DNA from 2 places in the Priestia sp. FSL H7-0729 genome. Region 1 is predicted to be linked to the other one. Evidence: riboswitches for the same ligand, from Rfam matches in the RefSeq annotation. Region 1 holds a riboswitch; the other holds the start of a gene.
The links. Region 1 has a riboswitch for FMN ahead of MHH93_RS01230 (DMT family transporter). Riboswitches for the same ligand answer to the same signal wherever they lie in the genome.

Region 1 (4,215 bases):
GAATATCCAGGTCGGGCTGGATCGCCATGATCAGTGAATCCTGAATCAGAACGTCTGCCCTCTTATACTGTCCAATTCGAGCATCCATCGACAACACACAGCCATTTTTCAACAGATAACTTGTCCGCACAAGACACATCTCCCATCTGATTTGGTTAGAAAGACGATCACATTCTTTATACGAATTCGTACTGCTTCTGACTATTTTTTCGCTAGTATATATACATTATATAGTTATTGTTAGTATTTATCAATTTTGGGATTTGCGTTTCGCCCGAAATCTTCTAACCTTCATCAGATTGCCACACATCTTATCATCACAGTACTTCTGTGTTCTGCTTCGGGTGTCATCATAGAACATCCAGCGACAATCCGAATTATCACAGATCCGAATCCGATTACTCTCACCCTCCACCAAAGTCATAGCAAAGTCAGCAGCAACCTCAGCCATAACCTGCTGCCAATGAGCTTCTACAGCTACCAATCGAAGTTTCAATTCCTGATCAATTGTAATCAATGTTCTTTTTACACGCCCTGCTTCCATAACGCTGTTCAACCATTGTTTTTCTGTATCCGTTAATGATGACCCACAAGACAAGCGGGCTCCAAGAGCCATCAATTTATCCCTGAAATTTCTCATCGATAACTCATCTTCTGGAGAGGCAGGGACAGAAGCCTGAAGTTGCCATCGATCCAAAAATTCTTGCTGCCAGCTCCCCTTACCGAGCCTGTCCTCCGATCGATCTCCCCCACGCCAATCATGATAATCGCTGTTTACAAAATCAGTCCAAAGTCTGTCCATGTTTACCTCCGTTCAGTGTAACTATCTTAATTCAATAAAGGCGGTTACACTCTGTCTTTGATGTGTTATATTAAGTGTAACCTCATTAATCAGTTTTAGCTAGTTACGTCATACATCACAATAATACTCAAGGAGGAAACGGCAATGACAAAAACAACAGCATTAGATGTGTTACTGATTCAAAAGGATGATACATGGGATCAATGCAATTGGATTGTACCTTTGTCGAAGTCCTTGGAAGGTCTTACAGCAGAACAAGCAGCCTGGATTCCACCCTCAGGAGGATTAAGCATCTGGCAGTTGGTTAACCATATGTATTATTACAATCATCGCTTATTATGTCGTATTCAAGGTAAAGAGCCTACTCTTCCTGCTGTAGACTCCAATGAATACACGTTTGGTAATCCTGGGGATGCAACGGATGAAGCCGGATGGAATACACTGATGAAGAGTACAGCTCGATTAGCCCAACAGTTGCGAGATCAATTGGCTGCACTTGAAGAATCTGACCTTGAAGCTGCATATATGGATTCCAAAGAGAAATGGGCACACGAACTTGCCCGGTGGATACTTCACGATGCCTATCACGCAGGCCAGATCGTGCTCCTTCGCAGACAGCAAGGAAGCTGGAAAATCGTTTTCTAAAATAATGCTTGAACTGCTAGCGCTTACAGGAATAAGATGAACTTATTAATGTTACAGCTTGTTTAATACACTATATAATTGAATAGGATCTTCGGGGTAGGGTGTAATTCCCAACCGGCGGTGATGTTCTTCGGAACCAGCCCGCGACTCGCTAGTTGTTCTTAACAAAGGACATCTAGCGACTGACTTGGTGTGAATCCAAGGCCGACGGTACAGTCCGGATGAGAGAAGATCAACACATTGACATGCCGTTCATGGGAAGGCCTCTTTCCTGACGCATGTCCTTGGATGAGCCCCCGTTTATTTGGTTTATACCAAAACGGGGGCTTTTGTCGATTTTGCCAACTGAAGATTCCGTGTTCTGACGAAGGAGTCCTGAATATGGAAAAGACATCAGCAGCATCACCTGTTTACCGCAAGGAACGAAGTAATACCGGATTCTGGCTTGTAGTTCTCGGAGCTGCCCTGTGGGGTGTGGACCCACTCTTCCGCATTATTTTACTCAAAACAATGACATCCACACAGATTGTACTGGTCGAACATATCATCGTAAGTCTGGTCGCCATTCCCGTGCTGTGGAAATTCCGGGCTGATCTGAAAAACCTGCGTGCTCGCCACTGGATTGCGGTGATCTTTATCTCATGGGGAGGATCAGCACTCGCAACAGTATTGTTCACCATGGCACTTACACATAACGATCCGAATACGGTGCTGTTATTGCAAAAAATGCAACCCCTCTTTGCTATCGTACTGGCTAAGCTGTTATTGAAAGAAACGTTGCCACGTCGCTTCGGCGGACTGTTCATCATCGCATTAGCAGGAACGTATCTACTTACATTCGGCTTCACATTGCCATTAGGGAACTGGGACAACTGGATCCATGCTGGAAGCTTATTATCTCTTGGAGCTGCTGCTTTATGGGGAGGTTCAACGGTTATGGGCCGACTGATGTTAGGGCAGGCACGTTACGAAACCGTCACCTCCCTTCGCTTCGTGGTTGCTCTCCCGCTCCTGATCTTTATGACGTGGAACGAAGGTGCGGCATGGACACTTCCATCCGGAACTGGAGAACAGACTGCTGTCATTCTCAACATTCTCGGTCAGGCCTTGTTACCAGGTCTGCTCAGTCTTCTGTTGTATTACAAAGGTCTGTCCTCAACCAAAGCTTCTGTTGCAACTCTCGCGGAACTTAGCTTCCCGATGGCAGGTGTGTTGGTGAACTGGATTGCTTTCCGAACATTGATTACATGGGAGCAACTGCTCGGTTTTATCCTGATATGGGTGGCGCTTTTCGCCATTTCCAAACAGCAGGAACGATCATCAACTCCGGCCGATGCGGCACCAAAGCTGCGAACAGAGTAAGGTAATGTCCGAGCATCACATATAAATCAATAATCATCAAATATTAAAATTAAACCATTGCACATCAATTAGATGAGCAGTGGTTTTTTATTTCCATGACTCGATAATAATTGAACTGTTTTGTCTTTTGTCTAAACCGGTGGTACGATGACATATGGAATAAACAGATGAATTATATTCAGAGAGGAACGATCAACATGTCTTCATTCTCATATACCTCCTACGACGCCGTAGGTTTGGCTGAACTGGTCCGATCCCGGGAAGTATCCCCGGTTGAATTGCTGGAAGCGGCGTTTGCACGCCTTGAAGAAGTGAATCCGCAACTTAATGCGGTCATTCGTACATATGAAACCCGTGCACGGGAGGAAGCTGGCTTAGTTCGCCCTGGAGAACAACCTTTTGCCGGTGTGCCCCTGCTCTTGAAAGATATTTCGCAATCTTTGGAAGGTGAATTTCTAACTTCAGGCTCACGTTTGTTCAGCGAGCATCGCGCATTACGCAATTCGAATTTTGTCACTCGACTGCGTGATGCAGGTTTTATCATCATGGGACATACCAATACGCCCGAGTTTGGCTTGAAAAATATTACCGAGCCCCGTCTTCATGGTCCAAGTCGCAATCCATGGAATATTAATCACTCCCCAGGCGGTTCAAGTGGCGGTGCCGCCGCCGCTGTAGCTTCCGGTATCGTTCCACTTGCCGGTGCCAGTGACGGAGGCGGTTCGATCCGTATCCCGGCTTCTTTTAGTGGCTTGTTTGGTCTGAAACCAACTCGCGGGCGCACACCTGTAGGACCAGGAGTTGGTCGACAATGGCAAGGCGCGTCGATTGATTTCGCCCTCTCTCGCTCGGTTCGGGACAGTGCTGCATTGCTTGATACCTTACAAGTCATACAGCCTGAAGCTGCATTTCATGCCCCACTCTTTCCAGGCAGTTACTTGGCAGATATGAGCTATCCACATCAACGCAAACTGAAAATTGCATACACAACCGATTCGCCCGTAGGTACACCCGTCAGTCCAGAAGCCAAAGAGTCTGTATTCAAGCTCGTTCGCTGGTTGGAAGACCAAGGTCATCATGTTGAAGAAAAGCTGAGCCCAGTCAACGGAGTCAGATTAATGGAGAACTATTACATGATGAACAGTGGAGAGATGGCCGCGATGATCTCTTCTATGGAACGCTCCATGGGTCGGGCTCTGACCTCCGATGATATGGAGATTGAATCATGGGTTCTGGCTGAAGCTGGAAAAAAGGTGTCCGCTGCGGAATTCGTGCATAGCTTAGCTGAATGGGATGTAGCTGCAGCCCAGATGTCCACTTTGTTCGAGCGTTATGACTTCTACATCACACCCGTTAATGCTTTTCCTGCGCCTAAGATTGGTGAATTAACACCTCATGATGAACAG
Region 2 (4,215 bases), on a different contig from region 1:
TGTTTCTCAGAGTATATCCGCACAGGATTTAGATGCTCTTGAGGCAGCCGGGCATGAACCGAATCGATATGTACGTCCGCAGCATGATGAAACGCTTAATGAGCTGAAAAAACTTGCGAATCAATGGACCTTAGAGGATGCCGCACAGGCTTTTGTTGCATCGATGTGGTCAGCGCCCATGCTCTGGCGGTCATTGCTTACAGGCAAGCTTATTGCAAGCAGTATGCCAGATCATGAACACACGCCATATCCATCATCAAGTACTTGTCAGATCTGCGGATTAAGCGTAGATCAAGCAACCGACACGACGTTGCAATGGTATTGGCGCATGACCAATGGAACACCTTTGGATGGTGATCCCTTTGGACAAGTACTGGCACTTCGAGAGCTAGCTGCCGCGCAGGAGCTTCCAATACCAAATGATTACGACCGCTGGACACTCCGTGCGGTGTTGACGGTGCTGCGTGAATTACCGCCCAAAACTCGCTACAGCAAAGCAGCAATAGCACTCAAGAAGGAACGTCTTTTGCCTACACAAAAGGAATATGCCTATCGGGACTTGCTTGAGACATTAGCTCTGATTGGCATACTGGATACGCCGGAACATCCCGGAATGATCACAGAATACACGACTTACATACAGCGTGACGCGCGCCCCAATGTGCGGGTTGAGGTACAGGCGCCTCTGGCGTGGTGGGACTCATCTGTCGGAATCAATGAGAACAACCTGAACAAGATATTCCATGATTTTGATCTGACGAATATATCTCTTTCGGATAAGCCTGAAGAGAACCCAACTGTAAAGGACACAATCTTAGGGGCATTGGAGAAAAAGAGAAGTGTTCGAGGGAAAGTGCCAAAAAAATCTCCCGATGCAGGCACTGGGGAGGCAGAAGCTGGAGATGTGTATGCGGTTCGGGTCCGGGAAGGTGTATGGGTGACGGTATACTGTCATGAAGTCAGAGACAAACGCGTTATCGTTGAATATCTCGATGGTGTCTTTCCAGACATGCCGGGAAAAGCCGATTTGCAGGGAACGTTTCGACCGAGAACGACTGGACGCTGGCAATGCTCGGCTATCGCGATCGATTCCACAAGTTGGGTCAGAAGAGTAGCAAGAGGTTTTCCGCTTCCCAGTTCGCCGTTGCCAGAACCTGACCGCTTGCCATTTCACAATGCCAAAGATTTGAAGCATATGGTGCGTTGGTGTTTTCCTGATATGTAGAATGCTGTGATGGATCTGAGAAGGATGTAAACTAAAATCGTGTCTCTTAGTGAGATGCGGTTTTTTTGCTGTATCTTAGCTTATTAAAAGTTAGTATGTGACAAAAAGGAACAAAAAACAATTGATTTTTTGGCATTAAAGTGCTAACATCCAATTAATAACGAAAGCAATCCTTCAGGGCAGGGTGCGATTCCCTACCGGCGGTGATGCATGAAGTGTAAGGACACATGTCCAGCTATTCATGCAAAGTCCGTGACCTGTCTGCCTGTGGCAGATGGCTGATCTGGTGTAATTCCAGAACCGACAGTATAGTCTGGATGGGAGAAGGAGAGGTGCAGACCTAACGGGTTTGCATTCAGCAGGAGTATTGCTGCACAGTCACGATTTGTGATGTTTTACTGTGCAGGGAAGATCCGGTTACGCCGGGCAGTTCCATACATATGCCACACGATAGAAGCTCTTTACCTGTGATTGATGTTCATTAAGGTATGTGTCTATTTTCACTTGCCCGAAATGAAGTTCTGGGCAAAGTGTTGGCGTGCTGTATCCATTTTACTCCTGTTGTTGACATTTGTCTCTCATCATCCCCATCGAACCGATTGTTCGATGGGGATTTTTTAATAAACAAGACTTTAAACCGCGGGGTGAACGGATTTGGAAATGATCAATGATGAATTTTATATGGCACTGGCATTGGATATGGCAGAACGAGCACAAGGACAGACGGGAATTAATCCGGTCGTTGGATGTGTAGTTGTGAAAGAAGGACGTATTGTAGGTCTGGGGAGCCATCTGAAACGTGGAACCGGTCATGCGGAGGTGCATGCACTTAACATGGCAGGCAGCGATGCGGAAGGCAGTACGGTATACGTTACACTTGAGCCTTGTAGTCATTATGGTAAGACGCCACCTTGTAGTGAACGCCTGATTCATGAAAAGGTAAAACGTGTTGTGGTATGTTGTGAAGATCCAAATCCGCAAGTATCCGGCAGAGGCATAAGCATGCTTCGTCAACAAGGGATTGAAGTTGAAGTTGGCGTATTGCGTGAGCGTGGAAGACGCATGAATGAAAAATTCATTAAATTTATTACAACGGGCCTCCCTTTTGTAACGCTGAAGACGGCTACAACTTTGGATGGGAAGATTGCTACTCGCAGCGGAGACAGCAAGTGGATCTCCAACGAGCCCGCTCGTGAGATTGTGCATGCCCTTCGTCATCGTCATCAGGGGATTATGGTTGGCGTCGACACGGTGATCGCTGATAATCCGGAGCTTACAACCCGTTTGCAAGTGGAAGGCATTAGTCCGGTGCGTATCGTGGTGGATTCCAAGTTACGTCTTCCTGTAGGTGCCAAAATGGTTAAGGATGGACTTGCTCCGACATGGGTACTTACAACGGACGAAGCCAGTCCTGAAGCTGCTGAGCGTTTGGAAGCTTACGGCGTTGAAATTATTCGCTGTGGTCCCGGACCACGTGTGGATTTGTTAAACGGACTTAGTAAGTTAGGTGAACGTGATATTGGTTCTATTTTGCTTGAAGGTGGAGGCACTCTGAATGGAGCCATGCTGGAGGCACGGTTGGTTGATCGACTGCTCATGTTTATCGCTCCCAAGATTGTAGGCGGTTATGACACACCTGGAAGCTTCCGCTTCGAGGGTGTGGAACGTATGAATCAGGCGATTCAATTGAATCAGTTGGAGATCGAATCAGTTGGAGATAATATCAGCATTGGCGGTATTCCGGTGTGGCCTGAATAAATAAATTAACAAGGGAGGCGGCAGCATGTTTACCGGTTTGGTGGAAGAAGTTGGTCAGATCCGGCGTATTGGTCGGAAAGGCGAAGCGATGGTCCTGAATATCGGAGCTTCCGCCATCATGGACGATCTGAAGATTGGTGATAGTGTCGCAGTAAACGGAGTATGTCTCACTGCGACAACGCTGGAAGGTGGAGGTTTTACCGCCGACGTCATGCCTGAAACCTATCGCCATACCAATCTCAGTCAGCTGCAATCTGGCAGCAAAGTTAATCTGGAGCGCGCCATGCAATCCGGCGGTCGTTTTGGCGGACATATCGTTCAGGGCCATGTCGATGGTACTGGAGTGATTGGCAGTATAACACGTGATCAGAACGCGATTGTGTTTGAGATCAAGCCTGATGATCACCAGTTGTTCAAATACCTGATCCCCAAAGGATCGGTTACACTGGATGGCATTAGCTTGACCGTTGTCCATACAACGGATACCGCATTCACGGTTTCCATTATCCCGCATACCATTGGTGAAACTGTACTAAATGTGAAAAAGACAGGGGATACCATTAATATCGAATGCGATATTTTGGGCAAATATGTGGATCATCTGCTCCAGTATGGGAGAGGACATCGAGAGACGGGTGCTGGCAAGCCACGCAGTATCAGTGAAGATTTTCTCGCCAATCACGGATTTGCATAAATAGAGAAAGAAATAAACTGGAGGTGGGACAATGTCAGAACAATCCATTTTGGACACGATAGAAGCAGCCATATATGATCTCATGCGTGGCAAACCGGTCATTGTTGTGGATGATGAAGATCGGGAGAATGAAGGCGATTTTATCGCTTTGGCCGAAAAGGCGACTCCTGAAGTCATCAATTTCATGATTACTGAAGGTAGAGGTCTGGTCTGTGTTCCGATTACACAACAACGTGCGGACGAACTTAACTTGAAACCAATGGTTCAACAAAATACGGATTTCCACGGAACTGCCTTCACCGTCTCTGTGGACCACAAAGATACGACAACAGGTATCTCGGCACATGAACGCTCTATTACCGTGAAAGGTCTGATCGATCCTGAGGCGAAAGCCGGGGACTTCCGTAAGCCTGGTCACATGTTCCCGCTGATTGCAAAAGACGGCGGTGTACTTCGTCGTGCCGGGCACACGGAAGCGGCGGTAGATTTGGCCATTATGTGTGGTTCATATCCCGCAGGCGTGATCTGTGAAGTGATT

Region 2: another riboswitch for FMN. It lies ahead of ribD (bifunctional diaminohydroxyphosphoribosylaminopyrimidine deaminase/5-amino-6-(5-phosphoribosylamino)uracil reductase RibD); the one in region 1 lies ahead of MHH93_RS01230 (DMT family transporter).

The regions. Positions count from the first base shown of each region.
Region 1 covers NZ_JBBOTQ010000001.1:271,670-275,884, reverse strand. The annotation lists gene MHH93_RS01245 (amidohydrolase family protein) at 1-139, opposite strand, end outside; gene MHH93_RS01240 (CGNR zinc finger domain-containing protein) at 251-802, opposite strand; gene MHH93_RS01235 (DinB family protein) at 947-1,447, shown strand; FMN riboswitch at 1,531-1,684, shown strand; gene MHH93_RS01230 (DMT family transporter) at 1,829-2,809, shown strand; gene MHH93_RS01225 (amidase) at 3,007-4,215, shown strand, end outside.
Region 2 covers NZ_JBBOTQ010000004.1:398,066-402,280, forward strand. The annotation lists gene MHH93_RS12970 (hypothetical protein) at 1-1,225, shown strand, start outside; FMN riboswitch at 1,392-1,558, shown strand; gene ribD (bifunctional diaminohydroxyphosphoribosylaminopyrimidine deaminase/5-amino-6-(5-phosphoribosylamino)uracil reductase RibD) at 1,880-2,983, shown strand; gene ribE (riboflavin synthase) at 3,009-3,677, shown strand; gene MHH93_RS12985 (bifunctional 3,4-dihydroxy-2-butanone-4-phosphate synthase/GTP cyclohydrolase II) at 3,709-4,215, shown strand, end outside.